2 regions of the Clostridium swellfunianum genome follow, and region 2 is predicted to be linked to the other one. Evidence: riboswitches for the same ligand, from Rfam matches in the RefSeq annotation. Region 2 holds a riboswitch; the other holds the start of a gene.
What was found. A riboswitch is a leader RNA that binds a small molecule or an ion and turns the genes downstream of it on or off. The one in region 2 is predicted to bind glycine.

Region 1 (9,342 bases), 220 kb from region 2:
TACTGGAATCACAAGTCTCTATGAAACAGGAGTAGACCAGCAATCTTCAATGCTTTTAGGGTACGATAAAGGCGAGATGGCTGTTTTATCTTGTGCTATTAATACTCCAACCCCTAAGGAAGCCAGGATTATTGGTAACAAAGGATCTATTTATATACCAGACTTCTCAAGAGCAACTAAAGCAACCTTAAATGTAATAGGAGAAGAACCTGTTACTGTAGAAATTCCTCTTGAGGGGAATGGATATAATTATGAAGCAGCTGCAGCTATGGACTCTTTGCGAAAATCAGAAACAGAAAACAAAATAATGCCTCATGCTGAATCTTTATCCACTATTAGAATAATGGATGAGCTTAGAAGCCAGTGGGGAATCAAGTATCCAACAGAAATTGAATAGATGCCGTATATAATAATTATTAGAGGGGCAGTTGATAAGATAACTGCCTCTTTTGCTGTAAAAGTATTAAATAGTAAAAAATGTCGTAAATAATCGAATATATTGTTAAAAATAATTGACTGGAATTAAAAATTTTTGTAAAATATAAATATAATTTAATAAGTGAATGAAAATTATTGGAGATATCCTTAAGGATAACCGTAGGAGAAAGGAATTAATGCGGCTAAGCGTTTTATTCTGAAGCTTTCAGGTTTTGTACAATAATTTGACACAACCCTGGAGAGACTGCTTAAATGCAGCATCAAAGAAGCAACTTATTATAAGGAAACTTTCAGATAAAAGGACAGGGAGTAAAATAGCGTTATTTTGTGCTGTTTTGCTTTCTGTCCTTTTGCATTGGAATACTGTTCTTTCAATGAGGGAAACTTTGTAATAGGGCAGGTTATTAGGAATCTTCAAATATTTTAGAAGGAAGGGATAAAATTATGGAAGCTCGTAAGCTTGATGACAAGAAATTAAATTCTCCAAAGACCCTAAAAAAAGAAATAGGGCTGATGGAAGCCATAACAGTTGTTATTGGAGTAGTTATCGGCTCCGGAATATTCTTTAAAGCATCATCAGTATTTAAAAATGCAGGAACACCAATGCTTGGAGTTTTAGCGTGGGTAATAGGAGGCATTATTACAATGGCTTCTGCACTTACGGTTGCAGAAATTGCTGCTGCAATTCCAAAGACAGGTGGAGTATTTGTATACCTAAAGGAACTTTACAGTGAAAAGTGGGCTTTCTTGTTTGGATGGGTTCAAGCACTTGTATACGTTCCAGGTGTAGCTGCCGCGTTATCAATAGTATTTGTAACACAAGCTACTTACTTTGTGCCTATGACAGCAGGACAACAAAAGGTTTTAGCTATTTTCATGCTATTATTTATATCATTCTTAAATATTATTTCAACCAAACTTGGCAGTAAGGTTCAATTAATTTCCACAATAGGAAAGCTTATACCTATATTCGTTATCATAGTTTTTGGTCTTATAAAAGGCCAGGTAAACAGCTTTTCAGCACCTGAGGCTGCAACTGCGTCAACAGGACTAGCAGGCTTTGGCGCAGCCATACTAGGTACTTTATGGGCTTACGACGGCTGGGTTGGTGTTGGAAACATGGCTGGCGAACTAAAGAATCCTAAAAAGGATTTGCCTAAATCTATAATAATTGGTTTAGCTGCAACTATAGTGGTTTATATACTTATTAACATAGCAATAGTTAAGATTATGCCTGTTTCAGAGGTTATAGCTTCTCCAAAGGCTGCTTCTGATGCTGCTGTAATACTGTTTGGAAAGGCTGGGGCTGGTCTTGTTTCTGTTGGTATATTAGTATCAATTTTCGGAGCTTTAAATGGCTATTTAATGACAGGCGTTAGAGTGCCTTTTGCCATGGCTCAAGAAAATCTATTTCCTTTTTCAAAATTCTTTGGAAAGATAAGCGACAGATTTGAAACGCCAGTAAATGCTTTTGTGTTCGAAGTGGTATTGGCTGCTCTTTATGTGCTAAGCGGCTCTTTTGAAACCTTAACAAACTTAGCTGTTTTTGTTATGTGGATATTCTTCGTCATGACTGTAGCTGGAATATTCATATTAAGATCAAAGCATAAACACATTGAAAGGCCATATAAAGTTCCTCTTTTCCCTATAATACCTTTTATAGGCATAGCAGGCGGAATTTATATATTAGTAAGTACACTGCTAACTGATACTGCTTACGCAGTTTATGGTTTGATAGTAACTCTTCTTGGACTTCCTGTTTATATTTATATTAACAAAAAAAATAAATAAAACTAGACTATTTAAGCGTTTAAGCTGCTGATAACGAGAAAGGTCAGCAGCTTTTTGCATAAAATTATTGTTATTTATTAAAAATAGTGTTAAACTAATATAATTGATAGAAGCAAAAACAGCATATGTTTTTGCTTAAAGAGGAGATTTTGATTTGAGAAAAATGTATAACATGAAAAGAACAATTTCTATTAGACAGTTCATATCTGAGCTAGGAGAAAACTTTTCTAGCCATATGGAAGAAAGACTATTAGAGCTCGGTGAAAGATGTGTTTTAACAAGAAAAGATATTAATTACAGGCTTGATTTAAAACATATTGAACATGAGCAGCATGAATGTGCTTGTGACTCAGAATCTAAAGGAAGCTCATGCATGAAGGAATATTTATATGGACAATTTGTTGTAGTGGAAGGGGTTTTGTATTTTTCAGAGAAATGCACTGAAAGCCTTACTGCTATGGAAAATCCTAAGGTTAAAGATATTTATGAATCTATAAAAAGTGAAAGTATCATAGAAGAATCCGATATAAAATCAAAAAAGATTGATGACAGCAATATTGATTTTATAGTTGATTCCATTTTAAAGATATGTCCTCCTGTCTCAGAGGCACATTTAGCTATTGTTAGAGGAATGACTTTCCGTTCTGAAAGATAGAATAGATATCATTGACTAAAAAAGAACTTGTGTTTCTTTATAAAGTGTATTATACTTGTATGGTTGCATAAGAATAAAAATTACTAAAATACACAATTCAAATTACAAAATCAGTAGTATTCAAATATTAAAATTATATAGATTAGAAACTAGTTAATATAAATTGGCAATTCGTATAAACTTCAAAAGCATCTTCTAATTTAATCCCTGATTTTAAAATTTTGCTTATGGTGTGTGCTAAATGATACTTGCTGACATATACTATTTTGGTGCAGTATTTTAATTAAATCGGAGGGAAAATGAACGAAGAAAAAGTAATCCTAATTACAGAAGAAGTTATTGAAGAATGCTTAGCTGAATGTCTTGCGGAGTAGCATTTTAAAAAGCTGTCAATACTATATTTGTATTGCTGGCTTTTGTTACATAGCTTGATATATATGAAAAAACAAAATACTTGGAGGTGTTTTAATATTAGTAAAAATGTATTAATGAACGAGGAAATTAGAGAAAGAGAAATTAGGTTAGTAGGGGAAGAGGGCAGCGACATAGTAAAAACAGTTGATGCTTTAAGGCTTGCTAGAGAAAAGGATTTGGATTTGGTTATGATATCTCCAAATTCTACTCCTCCTGTGTGCAGAATAATGGACTATAACAAGTTCATCTATGAGCAGTCTAAAAAGCAGAAGGAAGCCAAAAAGAATCAAAAGGTGGTTGACCTTAAGGAAATCAGACTGAGCCCTGTCATCGAAGACCATGATATAGAAGTCAAGGCGAATAATGCTAGAAGATTCTTGCAAAATGAAGACAAGGTAAAAGTTACTATAAGATTTAGAGGAAGACAAATGGCCAACACTAGCGTGGGCTATACAGTGCTTAAAAATTTTGTAGATAAGCTAGGAGAGTTAGCGGTTGTTGAAAAGCCAGCTAAGCTTGAAGGCAATAATATGATAATGATACTTGCTCCAAAAAAGAGCGAGAAGTAAGATAAAGGACATGCAGATTTCTGCATGTCCTTTTAATATTCTATAAAACTTAGCCTTTAAGTTCAAGGTATTCATCGTAGCTCATTCTCTTGTCCACAGTGCCATCTTCAGTTATTTCAATAATTCTATTTGCAATAGTTTGTATGAACTGGTGGTCGTGAGAAGCAAACAATACAACACTCTTGTAATCCATAAGCCCGTTATTTACAGCTGTTATAGATTCAAGATCCAAGTGGTTTGTTGGTTGGTCCATTATAAGCACATTAGCACTGCTAAGCATCATTTTAGAAAGCATGCAGCGTACTTTTTCTCCTCCAGATAAAACCTTAGCCTCCTTAAGTGCTTCATCACCGGAAAATAACATTCTTCCAAGGAAGCCTCTTAAATAGCTTTCTGATTTTTCATCAGAGAATTGGCGCATCCAATCAACCAGATTTAAATCGCAATCATTAAAGTATTCGGAGTTGTCCTTAGGGAAGTAAGCCTTTGTTATTGTTATTCCCCACTTGAATTCTCCGGTGTCTGGTTCCATCTCTCCTGAAAGTATTTTAAATAATGTAGTTTGAGCTATTTCATTCTCTCCGACAAAAGCAATCTTGTCGCCTTTAGCTATTGTGAAGCTTACATTGTTTAAAACCTTAACGCCATCTATAGTCTTTGAAAGTCTGTCTACAGTTAATATATCGTTACCAACCTCTCTCTCAGGCTTGAAACCTACATAGGGGTAACGTCTGCTGGAAGGTTGAATATCATCAACTGAAATCTTATCAAGAAGCTTCTTTCTTGAAGTAGCTTGCTTTGATTTGGAAGCATTAGCGCTGAAACGAGCTATAAACTCTTGAAGCTGCTTTATCTTTTCTTCCTTCTTCTTGTTTTGATCCTTCATTAATTGTAATGCAAGCTGACTTGATTCGTACCAGAAGTCATAGTTTCCAACATAAAGCTTAATCTTTCCAAAGTCCACGTCAGCCATATGAGTACATACTTTGTTTAAGAAGTGTCTGTCATGGGAAACAACTATAACAGTACCTTCAAAGTTTATTAAGAATTCTTCAAGCCAGTTTATTGACTTTATATCAAGGTGGTTAGTAGGCTCGTCTAGTATTAGGACACCTGGGTTTCCAAAAAGAGCCTGAGCAAGAAGAACTTTAACTTTTTCTCCTCCAGCTAACTCTGACATTTGCTTATAATGCATATCAATGCCAATACCTAAACCTTGAAGCAGTGTAGAAGCTTCAGATTCTGCTTCCCATCCGTTAAGCTCTGCAAATTCACCTTCAAGTTCAGAAGCTTTTATACCATCCTCATCAGTAAAATCAGCCTTAGCATAAAGTGCATCTTTTTCTTTCATTATTTCATAAAGTCTAGCATTACCCATTATAACTGTCTGAAGAACCTCGAATTCATCATAAACGTAGTGGTCCTGCCTTAATACAGACATTCTAACTCCAGGAGCTATGCTAACCTCACCTGTGTTTGCCTCTATTTCACCAGATAAAATCTTTAAAAAGGTACTTTTTCCAGCACCGTTAGCTCCTATAACTCCATAGCAGTTTCCTGGAGTAAATTTTATATTAACATCTTCAAAAAGCTTTTTATCGCCGTATCTCAATCCAACATTAGTTACTGTTATCATTAATTGACCTCCGTAATCATTTATTTGACACACAAGATTAGATTATAACATAAATCTATACATAATGCATTATAAATTTGCTTACAATATTTAAGTATGGTTGGTTGTAAAATTAACACGAACGATGAAAATTTAAAAACAAAAATGTTCGTAAAAACTATTGATTTATGTCGGAAAAGCTGATAATATGTACAAGGGTTACGAAAATAAGCACTAGGAGATGATGAAATGTTCGAAGCATTTTTTAAATTAAAAGAAAATAATACAAATTTTAAAACAGAAGTTCTTGCGGGTATAACAACCTTCATGACTATGGCCTATATATTGGTTGTAAATCCAGGAATTCTTTCTCAGGCAGGAATGGATTTTGGTGCGGTGTTTACTGCAACTGCCTTATCAGCAATAGTAACTACACTTTTATTAGGTTTATACGCAAAGCTTCCTATAGCTGCTGCTCCAGGAATGGGACTTAACGCATTCTTTGCTTTTACAGTTGTTAAAGTTATGGGATACTCTTGGCAGTTTGCGCTAACTGCAGTTTTACTTGAAGGAATTATATTTATATTCTTAACAGTGTTTAATGTTCGAGAGGCGATAATAGATTGTATTCCCTTGAATATTAAAAGAGCAATATCTGTTGGTATAGGACTTTTTATAGCATTTCTAGGTTTTGACAACGCAAAAATTGTTGTTCATCCAGAGAATAGTACAATTGTAGCTTTGGGAAATTTAAAGGATCCATTTACCTTGTTAGCAATAATAGGTATAGTGATAACTGCTATTTTGGTTGCAAGAAAGGTAAGAGGAGCTCTTCTTATCGGCATAATTACAACAACGATAATAGGAATTCCTATGGGAATAACTCAAGTTCCTACAAGTGTAGTGTCTATGCCTCCATCCATTGCAAGTACTTTTATGCAGTTTGAATGGACTCATGTATTTAGTCTGGATATGCTTGTTGTGTTATCTACTTTATTGTTTATGGATTTGTTTGATACTATAGGTACCCTTGTAGGTGTTGCAACAAAAGCTAATATGATAGATGAAAAAGGCAATGTGCCAAGAGCAAAGCAGGCTCTTATGGCGGATGCTATCGGTACATCCTTAGGTGCTGTTTTTGGAACTAGTGCAGTTACAGCCTATGTTGAAAGCGCAGCAGGAGTTGCTGAAGGGGGAAGAACTGGTCTTACAGCAGTATCAACTGCATTCATGTTTATAATAGCATTGTTTATATCCCCTCTGTTTTTAATGATACCTTCACCAGCTACGGCACCAGCCTTAATACTTGTTGGACTATTTATGCTGGAGCCAATAAAGGAAATAGATTTAATAGATTTTACAGAAGCTATACCGGCCTTCATCACTTTGATAACTATGCCTTTAACCTACAGCATTGCAGATGGTATTGCTTTTGGTATGATATCCTATGTGTTAATAAAGCTTGCTACTGGAAGACTTAGAGATATTCATATTGCGACTTACATTATAAGTGCATTGTTCATCCTGAAATTTATAATATAGTTCCATTTAAAAAAGAAAGCTTTAGGTGCTAGCGGCCTAAAGCTTTCTTTTTATACGGTAAATATTTATATGTTTAAGTGTTTTTATATTTCTAGTCTACAGGGTGGATATTGCCTTTAAACACATCTACCTGTTGAATTTCTATATCAAATTCCTTGGCATATCTTCTTAAAGAGCTAACTTCCTTTTCGGTAACGATTGAAATAGCGGTACCTTTCTTTCCAGCTCTTCCTGTTCTTCCTACTCTGTGGAGATAATCCTTTGCTTCAACGGGCAAATCCAGATTGAAGATGTGGGTTATATCTGTAATATCTAAGCCTCTAGCTGCAATATCTGAAGCGACTAAAAGCTGGAGCTTTCCACTTCTAAAGTCCTCCATGGCTTTCTTTCGTTCTTCCTTAGTAGCGCCACCATGGATGCCGTATACTTTAAAGTTATGATGCTGAAGCTTGGAGGTGGTCATATCGGTATCGTAGCTTCTATTTATAAATATTATTGCTTTCTTTGGCTTTTCAGCAGCAACAAGCTTTCTAAGCATCTCCATTTTGTCTCTTTGTTCAACCGCAACATACATATGAGTTATATCAGGATTAACCTGAAGCTTTTCTTCAACTCTTATAAATTCTGGCTCCTTCATTAAAGCCTTTGCGGTATTTAAAGCTTTTTCACTTATGGTTGCAGAAAAGGCCATAAGCTGTCTGTCTCTGAGAGTTGTTTTTATAACATCCTTTACAGCAGCTGAGTTCTTATCGTCTAGAAGTCTATCAGCTTCATCTATAACAATAGTTTTTATTGTATGAGCACTGATTTTTTTCATCTTAATCAATTCAAGAATTCTTCCGGTAGAACCTATGATTATGTGCTGCTTATCCCTAAGCTTTTCAACCTGTCTTTTAATATTTACATCTCCGATAATAGCGGCAGAAGTAACAGGAAGGCCTGAATTCTCAGCCAGCTTCTTGATTTCTTTTTCTATCTGCATAACCAGCTCGTGAGTTGGAGCAAGTATAATGGCTTGCATTTCCTTCTTGGAGGCATCTAGCCTCTGGAATATAGGCAGAAGATAAGCAAGTGTCTTGCCGCTTCCTGTTTGAGATTCTCCTATGATGTCCTTGTTCTCTAGAGCTAAAGGAATTGTTTTGGTTTGTATATCTGTAGGCTCTGTAATTCCTGCTTTATTTAAAGCTTCTATTAAATTTGCGTTTATTCCTGATTCGTTAAATGTTGCACTCATAATAATCTCCTTTGTAAATTGATTCATATGTATAAGAACTATAATATTGTATACTTAGTATAACACTTTGTAAACTTAATTATTGAATTGTTAAATAATGTGCTGCTTTTATATGTAAACTATTCAAATAGTATACTATAATCGAGGTTTTGTACATAAAAATATAGTGACAATGAAAATGAAACAGGGGGTAATATCATGGTTCAAGGTCCAATGTTAGTCGTAGTGCTGGTGCTAGCAATAATTTTTATTGTGCTGGCAACTTCAAAACTTAAGCTTCATCCATTCCTGTCTTTAATTCTTGCTGCTTATGGACTAGCTTTTGCTGCTGGAATGCCAGCAGATAAAGTATCAGGTGTTATAACAAACGGCTTTGGAAACACCTTAACAAGTATAGGGATTGTAATACTAGCAGGGTGTATTATAGGAACAATACTTGAAAAGTCTGGGGCTGCCATTAAAATGGCTGAGGTTATCATCAAGCTTGTTGGCGAAAAAAGACCTACCTTAGCAATGAGTATCATAGGGTACATTGTATCAATACCAGTATTTTGCGATTCCGGCTTTATTATTTTATCCTCTTTAAACAAAACAATTGCTAAAAAGACTAAAACATCCTTAGTAGCTATGTCTGTTGCACTGTCAACTGGCTTGTACGCAACACATACTTTAGTTCCACCAACTCCAGGACCTATAGCTGCAGCTGCTAACTTAAAGCTTGATAACCTTTTGTTAGTAATTGTAATCGGAATGCTTGTAGCAATTCCAGGAGCTATCGTTGGAAATATATTTGCCAATAAGTATGCTTCGAAGTTTGCTCCATCAGCCGAAGCTGCAGTTGATGGAAAGAGCTATGAAGAAGAGTTAAAAAGATATGGAACTCTTCCAAGTGCTTGGAAATCCTTCAGTCCAATAGTTGTGCCAATACTTCTAATGGCTCTTGGATCAGTAGCGAAGTTCCCTGGAAATCCATTTGGAACAGGCTTTGTTCAAAAGCTGTTCTCCTTTGTTGGAACTCCAGTTAATGCTCTTTTAATAGGCGTAGTTTTTGCTTTCTTATTAGCACCAAAGCTAAATGAAGAAA
Region 2 (9,342 bases):
TTAATATATAACCTGCTTCATCTAATTTTATCTTACCTTTGAAAAGTTCTGTTATTGGAAGATAGCCAACGAATACGAAACAGCCATCAACCTTAAGATCACTTAACTCACCAGTTTTTACATTTTTTATAACAAGACCTTCAAGAATTTCATCACCTTTAGCTTCTTCAACAACTGAATCATATATTATTTCTATCTTAGGATTATTAAATACTTTGTCTTGTATTGATTTAGCTCCTCTAAACTGATCTCTTCTGTGAATGATTGTTACATTTTCTGCAAACTTAGTCAGATATATAGATTCAGTTAAAGCTGAATCCCCTCCTCCAACTACAGCCACATCAAGTTCAGTAAAGAAGTCAGCATCGCAAGTAGCACAGTAAGAAACCCCTTTACCTCTTAGTTCTAACTCATTCTTAAAGCCAGCAAGCCTTGGATAAGCACCTGTAGCTATTATTATTGTTTTAGCTTCATATGTTTCCTTTTGACCTATAACTTTTTTAATCTTTCCGGAGAAGTCAACTTCTATAATCTCATCCTTGGCAAACTTGGTGCCAAATTCTTCAGCTTGTTTTCTCATTCTTTCAATTAAGCTAGGACCTGTGCAGTCTTCTAAAGAACCTGGATAGTTTTCAAGCTCGTCAGTGGTAGCTGTCTGTCCTCCAAACTTAGATCTTTCAATAAGTAAAGTATCCATTTTTGATCTCGCACCATAAAGTCCTGCTGAAAGTCCTGCAGGACCACCGCCTATTATTATAGTATCGTAAATGTGTGGCATAAAAATTCCTCCTTAATATGTGTTAAGCTTATCTTTTTATTGCATTATAAATAATATCAAAATCAATAAGCATAAAATCCTCTAATATTTTTTCAGTCCATTTTGGTAATCCAAAGTCCTTCAAAAACTTTTCAGTTGTACTAATACTGTTTTCTATTAAATCCAAGGATTGCATGTCAATAATATTATTCCTATCCTTCGATATTATAACCGTCCTATATGGTATTTCATTTGGTTTAATACTGCTCACTAGAGGATGTGTTAAAAGTCTGTGATTTAAATGTACGTAATCTCTAGCTTTTCTAAAAACCTCTAAAACGTTTCCATCTATATATTCAAGTTTATAGGTGGTTTCACATTTTTCTTTACACATAGGATTGTTAGTAACTATTATCAGCGGTTCAATCATCACTTTACCTCTCATATCAAATAGGTTTTCTGGAATTTTTTCAAAACAAAAAGACAGAAAACAAAAGCCCTTTGACCCTTGCACTCTGTCTTTATAACCTGAGAGATTTACTCCTTCGGTGCAATGCTTTAAACAAGCATTATGCTTTCCAGAGGTATGTCCACTTCCGGTACTTTTGCCTGAGAGCTTCACAGAATACGGGTTATTCTGCTTATTCCTTCGGCTATCTATATAGTTTAAACTGACAAATCTTTTTTAATTCGATTAGAATGTTGTTATTTCTACATCTTTATCAAGCTTAAGTTAAGATTTGTTTTGTTTTCTATATGGACTATCTCCCGAAAATATCATCCATCCAATATATTATTACCAAGTATTTCATTATTTATTGGAATAAATTTCGTTCTGATAATATTATATATTAAATATTTTAAAAATGCTATAACTTTTTTGAATTTTTAGTAATCAAATTGATAAATTTTTGACGCTAATATTTCAAAATCAATACTCTTCTATAAAGAAAATACCGCAAGCCCCTGTGCCAGAATGTGTCCCAACAACACAGCCAACTTCGCATTCTATAAATTCAGCACATCTTTCAGTCATATTTTCAGTTAAAGCTTCTCTAACATCTTTATTTTCTACCTGTAGAATTATGGAAGTCTCATCTTCCTTAATTCCTTTTTTATCTACATAATCTAAAATTGTTTTTGCTGCTTTTTTGCTTCCTCTAACTTTGTCCATTAAAGCTAATTCCCCATCTTTAATCTCTAATATAAGCCTTATTCCTAAAAGATTCCCTATCATCCCTGCAGTTTTCGAAAGTCTTCCACCTTTAACAAGATTTTCTAAGCTTTCAAAAGCTAAAGCACTTTTAACATGTGGAATAGATTCCAATATCTTTTTTTCAATATCTTTAGCAGCCATGCCTTGATCTTTTAGCTTGCAGGCTTTTAAAACCAGAAGTCCCAAGCCAGAAGTAACATTTAGACTATCTATGACTACTATATCTTCGCTTTCCAACATATCTCTTGCAATACATGCAGATTGGTAGGTTCCACTTAATTTCGATGAAAGATGAATAGATATAATTTTATAACCCTGGTTAATATATCCATTAAAGCAGTCATGAAATCTTTGAGGATTTATCTGAGAAGTAGTTGGGAATACTTCACTGGCTTTCATTTTTTCTAAGAACTCATTAAACTTAATATCTATGCCATCTAAATAGGATTCATCCCCAAAATGTACGGTAAGCGGCAGTACTTCAATATCATATTTTTTTATTATCTCCATAGGCAAATCTGCAGTACTGTCAGTTATTATTTTTATTTTTTCCATCTAACCTTCTCCCTTTATTTCATATTTGGAAAGCTCATTTGTCTCATTGCTTCATAAGCAACTATTGCTACTGTATTAGAAAGATTTAGCGAACGAGTACTTGTCTGAAGCATAGGAACTCTAATTAAGGCTCCATCGTTGCTGTTTCTTATGTATTCTGGAAGCCCAGCAGATTCTTTTCCAAATATAATAAAATCATTTTCATTATATTGCACTTCTGTGTAAAGCTTACTGCCTTTTGTGGTTGAAAAATAAAATGTTCCATTCTTATATTTTTCTTTAAAGGCTTCATAGGATTCATGTATTTCCATATCTAAATACTGCCAGTAATCAAGCCCTGCTCTCTTCAAATGTTTTTCATCAAGGCTAAAACCTAGAGGCTTTATAAGATGAAGCTTTGAGTTTGTAAGCACGCAGGTTCTTGCTATATTGCCGGTATTTTGCGGAATTTCAGGTTCAAATAGTACTATATTTAAGTTCAAGTTAATTGCCTCCTAATGTTAAAATTTACTACAACATATTAATATTATCCTATAAATTTGTTTTAGTAAAGAGAGACTAATTGAGTACAAATTTCTCAATAGCTTTCGCAACACCATCATCATTATTTGTATCAGTAACGTAGTCTGCTATTTCCTTTACTTCATTCTCACCATTTCTCATTGCCACTCCCATTCCTGCATACTGAAGCATGGATATGTCATTTTCATTATCTCCAATACACATAATCTCTTCTCTTTTAAAGTCATAGAACCCAGCTAAAACTTCAACGGCTCTCCCTTTTGAAACTCCACTTACCATAGCTTCAATGTTGTTGCTAGCAGAGCTTACTACCTCCAGTTCCTTTAATTTCAGTAAATCTCGCTTCGCCTTTATAATTTTATCAGAATCCTTATCGATGCAAATACATTTTAAGATCTCATCTTCATATTCCATTAATGTCTTATCCCATTCTTCTATAACTTTAATATTTATCTGATTGTGTTTTGGCAGAGTCTTATTTATTTTTACATAACCATTTTCAGGATCAAATCTTTCCATAAACACTGTATCGCATGTATTAAAGTAAAAAGTTATGTTATGTTTTTTATATACCTCAAGAATTTTTTTAGAGTTTTCATAACCTAATACTGACTTATATATAACCTTGTTTTTATCTTTTTCCCTTATATATGCACCATTTGAAGCTATAACAGGCACTTCTACACCAAGCATATCAGCGTAGAATCTTGCTGAAGTAAACAACCTGCCTGTGCATACAGTAACTTTAACACCCTTCCCATGGGCAAGCTTAATAGCTCTAAGATTTCGCTGGCTCACTTCCCCTCTGCTATTTAAAAGTGTACCATCCATATCTAAACATATTAATTTGAACATTCTTCATTTCCTCCTGTGAATCTGATTTATTATATTTTGATTATAACAAATGTTCTACTTATAAACAAAAAACACGAGAATTACCTCGTGCTTATATTTGACTATATAACTACTTTTATTCAGCAGAAAAATAATTGGAAACACCTTTTGTAATATTTATACCAAAATTTTTCAATACTTCATCTTTCATAAGTTTACTTCTATCCTCATAATTACTTATAAAGCCTAGTTCCAGTAAGACACATGGAACTTCTGAATTTCTTAAAACAGATAAGCTTTCTCTGGCTATTCCTCTATCTTCCCAGTTATCATTTTTAATAAGTTCCTTCTGAATAGTTCGTGCAAGTTTTATTCTTTCATCCTTTTGAAAACCATTAACATCATAATAATAAGCCGAAACTCCCTTATATTTATCTATTTTATTACTATTAATATGAACAGATACAAATAAGTCTGCTGAAGCTTCATTAGCTATTTTAGCAATTTGGTTTAAGTACAAGAGTTCATCCTTTTCTCTTGTTTTTACAACCTTAAAACCGTTAAACATTAGCTCCTCTGATGTGAAATTTACAATTTTAAGAGTTATATCCTTCTCGAAGAGGCCATTATAACTGGCACCTTTGTCTTCCCCGCCATGGCCTGCATCTAGTACCACAGTGGCTCTAAAAGGTTTTTCTTCTTTTGCTATTAGCACAACGATTTTTTTAGCGTCATTGCTGTCTACATTAACAAAGTTATTTTCATTATAGGCCTTTTTTATTTTAATCATTAAGTTATTTGAAGAATCATCATAGTAAATATCTTTGTTTTCAGAGGATTCCTCCACTTTAATGTTCAGCTTTTTTATTTCATCCTTTTTAAGACTTATGTCTATATATTCCTTGCCTTCTTCCCACTTAACCAGTGAGTTATTGCTTTTACAATCTATTATATATTTTTTGAAATACTTGCTTTCTGAGTAAGTTATACTTCCATCCTTATCACCAGCTAATACCTTATAGTTTAAAGCAATCTTTTGTTTTTTAGAAATAGTACTATCGTTCGACAAACGTTTATTAATTGCGAAAATCAAGTTCAAAAACATTAACAAAAAAACAATACACCACAGTCCAAACCTTCTTTTGTTTTTAACTCGTACATTCATAGCTTCCCCTTAAACTCCCCTATTACATGATTATAGCTTGTCTTTTTTTAATAATATAACAACCTATCAAAAAAATCAATTTTTACTAAGCACATATTTTTATTAATTGAACTTTCATTGATTAAATTTCACTGCAGATAAAATCAAATTTAAAATGCCCATGGAGTTTAGTTCCATGGGCATCAACATAATTAAATTTGGTGCGGATAACAGGAGTCGAACCTGCATGGTTTCCCGCCAGAACCTGAAACTGGTGCGTCTGCCAATTCCGCCATATCCGCTAAAATTATTTAAGTCTTATCTTTCTATATAATACCATAATTTTTTTAAAAATCAAAGGTATTTTATTAGAAAAATAATACTTTTTTAACAGATATCTTAGGGTAGGTTGCTGTCTTTTTATGTATTCCTCAATAAAATTGTAATAAGCACTCTTATCGTACTGAACAGGAGCCTTACTGCCATAGTATTCCCTGTAAGCTAACTCAGCTACCTCCTTAATTCTTTCTGACAGATTAGCAGGCATTTTCTCTAGCGCTTCCAATTCGGGTACATATTCAGATTGATTATACCCTATAACTGAAAGTCGATCCAATGAATATTTATATAAGGGAATAATACTCTGATTGTTTATAATAAAAGTTTTCCTTCTAGAATATATCAAAAAAATCACTGTATTTACGAAAACCAAAACAGATAAAAATTTAATAATCTTTAATAGTAATGGTGGAACGACCAAGCCATATTTAGTAACTGATGAAGAATATTCATTACTAGCATCCTGAGGCTTTTTAGGAATATCAATATTAGGTTCCACTTCCTGCACTGGGTCAGGCTTTTGTTCTAGCTCTGCCTCTTTTTCCTCTTGGTGTATTGCTTCAACTGCATAAGGCACCGCATCTACTGTATACCAGATACCTGTATTCGTATCCTCTTTATATAAGACTTCCGTCCAAGCATGAGCATTTTCGTTTCTTACTACATAAAAGTCATTCTCGTCTTTCTCCTGACCCATATTAAAGCCCTCTACATATCTAGCAGGTATGCCAGCTATTCTACACATTATTGTTTCAGCTGTGGCAAAGTAAGTACAATATCCTTTTTTTTCTGTGAAAAGAAAGTAATCCAAGAACTCCTGACCTTCTGGTATAGAGCTAACCTTTAGTGTGTAAGGAAATGCTTTATTTAAATATTCTCTAATTGCTTGAACCTTTTGAAAATTAGTCTTTTTACCTTTTGTAAGGCTACTTACAAGATCATACACCCTTTGACTTATATTATCTGGCACTTGAAGATACTTCTTATAAGAGCTATTATAATGCTCATTATCAGTCTCTCTATATGATTGTGAAGAGTTTCCACTGTTAAGAAGCCTTGCTGCTCTACTATTTAAGTCGTAGAAATATACCGTATAAGGTTTTTCTATTATACCGCTGCTCATAAAAGTAGATGCTTCATCATAGAAAATATAATCCATGTCTAAGTTTACGTTGAAAGAAAGCATTGGGGTAAAAATAGTAGAACTGTTCAATTCTTCAGGATGAATCTCTATTTCATTGGTGGCATCTGCATAGTCTTTGGAAAATAAATCTACAAGCATTGAATCCTCAGGCCTTACTCTTGAAGTATATTTTTTTTCACTCTGACTCCAGGAGTATCCATCGTAAAAATCCTTAACGCTTCCTTTTAAATAGTAAGGCTTATCACTTCTTACTCTAAATGCAACAAGCTTATTTAAAGTTATGGGACCTCCAAGCTTTGTGCTTTCATAGCCTGAAAAAGATAAATCATACTTATACTTCTTTCCCTTTTGTTCTCCATTTTCAGCTCTATTACCAAACTTATTGTAAAATCTGCCTTGAATATCCGATCCATATTTACCTTTATAGCTTTGAGGCAGCAGATTTGAAATTCCCGCAATTATTAGGCTTAAAACAACTGTATATATAATTAGGCTGGTGCCTCTTATTCCAACTTTTATACCGCTTTTGGTTAACTTTTTTGTTTTTTTAACAAATTCATTAATACTGTATGTTACCAGAGTAATAAAAACATAAAGAAAAAGATATTTTTTTATTTCCTCTGTATAACCTAGATACCAAAGTGTTATCAGCATTGTAAGAATAGCTATGATAGTGAAATTAGGAAGACCTCGGGTTGTCAAATACATCATTATATAAGTTAAAACCGGAATAACTATAATGAATATAGGCAAATAGTTATTATAGTCAGTAGCTTTATTTTGTGCAACTAGAGAATTTATAATATTAAAATTCTCTATAATGTATTTACTAAACATAGAGTTTACGTAATCAGTTTTTGAAAAATAATAGAAGATAGTTACAGCAATAATTAATAAAACAACTCCAAGCTTCACTGATTTTTTTCTAACAGAACTAGTAATCCAGCAAAAAAGCATTCCGGTGAGTATCAGTGCTGAAATAAAGCCATAGTTTAAATTTTCTATCTTATAACTTATTTTTGCTAGTGTTACAACAAATAAAATATTTATGTATATTAACAGCATGTAGATTTTATTATTTTTAAGAAAGCTCATTTTCTCACCCTGCTTTCTTTTTTGTTTACAATCTCATTAAAGCTGCAGCAGTCTATACCGACCCTTTTGAGAATGTCTAAATTACTCAAATCATTCAACTCACTAGCACAATAAAATACAGTTATGTTATATCCTCTGTCCTTTAAAACTATAAGGATATCCTTTAGTTCTTTACTCACTCCAATACATATTATGCCTAACCAGCTTAGTTTTGGTATTTTAGTGGAATTTGAATTCAAGAATTTTGCAAAACTTTTCTCACTATCGCTTTTATGAGTGATAAAAAACTCCATAAGCTCTCCAAAATCATCTCTGCTGTCTATTTCAAACCGCCTTTCAATTGAAGCATTTATAAATAGTTTTACCTTTATTCCCTTAAGCTCCATATAATTTACTACTGATACACATAAATCTATTAGCTGTTCTTCAATCATTTCGTTATTGTCATTAAAAAAATTGTCTTTGCTCATATCAAGAAACAGATTGCTCTCTTCGCCTGACACTGTATCCAAATCTCTTACATAAAGCTCTCCATGCTTTGCGCTAACCTTCCAATTAACTCTTTTTAAGTTATCACCCTGATAATACTTTCTTATATCTTTTGTACTATACAAGTCTTCAATTGTAGTTTTGCTGCTAACTGCATTTTTAAAGATGTCACTCCCTTTTATCAAAAATTTATCCAATTCATATATCTTAGGATAAACCTTTACAGGAAAGCTCAAATTCATACTTTTACTCCGTTCAAATACTGAGAATAAATCACTAATACTCAAATTGATTTCTCCAAAATTATATATGCCTCTTGAATTAAACCGTACTATAGTTTTTAGCCACTTGCTTTCATCAATCCCAAGCCATACCGCATCACCGATGTATTTGGGACTTATCTTTGCTAGAGTTTTATTTTTTAAAACCACGTATGGAGCTGGAATAATTCCGTAATTTTTTATAATAGTTGTAAATTCATGATTGTCTCCCGTACAGTATACAGCTTTATTAAATTTTAGCTGCACAATTATATTCTTTGGTTTAAACAGGATGTATAGCAAGCTGATTAAAAAAGTCAGAAGTAGACCATGAAATATCCTATACGGAAGGTTACCTCCCTGAACTAAAGCAAATATATAAGAAAAAAACATAAGTACTATATATTTAATGTTCATCTTAAACATTTTACTTCACCTTTGGCACTGATACAGTTTTTAAAATATCTATAATTACTGAATTACTATCATAATTGCTTGCTCTTGCAAGTGCGGAAACACTCAACCTGTGACTAAGTACTAGTAGAGCATTTTCTCTTACATCCTCTGGGATAACGTAATCTCGTCCATTGATTAATGCAGATGCTTGAGCAACTCTTAGCAGAGCCAGAGAAGCCCTTGTGCTGCTTCCTAGAATTAAATATTTATTATTTCGTGTTGCATCAGCAATGCTTGCTATGTATTCGTTTATTTCATCTGTAACATAAACATTTCTAGCCTGTTTTTGAAGTTCTAATATATCTTCAACCCCTGCAACTCTTCCTATTTCTTCAAGAGGTTGATTGTTTCTATAAATCTTAAGGATATTGGCTTCATCCTTTCTATCTGGGTAGCCAATGCTTACTTTCATTATAAATCTATCCAGTTGAGCCTCGGGAAGTACAAAGGTTCCCTCGCTTTCAATAGGATTTTGGGTAGCTAATACAAAAAATGGTCTGTCAAGATGGTAAGTTGCATTTCCTTCTGAAA

Region 1: it holds a riboswitch for glycine, as region 2 does, so the genes downstream of both, NBE98_RS07330 (APC family permease) here and NBE98_RS08350 (GrdX family protein) in region 2, are expected to answer to the same signal.

What each region holds. Positions count from the first base shown of each region.
Region 1 is NZ_JAMOFV010000006.1:1,607,314-1,616,655, reverse strand. Features, by position in the region: gene NBE98_RS07335 (Gfo/Idh/MocA family protein) at 1-397, shown strand, start outside; glycine riboswitch at 664-754, shown strand; gene NBE98_RS07330 (APC family permease) at 883-2,229, shown strand; gene NBE98_RS07325 (hypothetical protein) at 2,393-2,884, shown strand; gene infC (translation initiation factor IF-3) at 3,322-3,867, shown strand; gene NBE98_RS07315 (ABC-F family ATP-binding cassette domain-containing protein) at 3,917-5,503, opposite strand; gene NBE98_RS07310 (NCS2 family permease) at 5,732-7,024, shown strand; gene NBE98_RS07305 (DEAD/DEAH box helicase) at 7,116-8,258, opposite strand; gene NBE98_RS07300 (GntP family permease) at 8,457-9,342, shown strand, end outside.
Region 2 is NZ_JAMOFV010000006.1:1,822,597-1,831,938, reverse strand. Features, by position in the region: gene trxB (thioredoxin-disulfide reductase) at 1-778, opposite strand, end outside; gene NBE98_RS08350 (GrdX family protein) at 807-1,187, opposite strand; glycine riboswitch at 1,271-1,341, opposite strand; glycine riboswitch at 1,345-1,538, opposite strand; gene NBE98_RS08345 (DegV family protein) at 1,689-2,528, opposite strand; gene trmL (tRNA (uridine(34)/cytosine(34)/5-carboxymethylaminomethyluridine(34)-2'-O)-methyltransferase TrmL) at 2,543-3,010, opposite strand; gene NBE98_RS08335 (Cof-type HAD-IIB family hydrolase) at 3,087-3,905, opposite strand; gene NBE98_RS08330 (N-acetylmuramoyl-L-alanine amidase family protein) at 4,021-5,049, opposite strand; tRNA gene NBE98_RS08325 (tRNA-Leu) at 5,248-5,330, opposite strand; gene NBE98_RS08320 (transglutaminase TgpA family protein) at 5,336-7,606, opposite strand; gene NBE98_RS08315 (DUF58 domain-containing protein) at 7,603-8,781, opposite strand; gene NBE98_RS08310 (AAA family ATPase) at 8,783-9,342, opposite strand, start outside.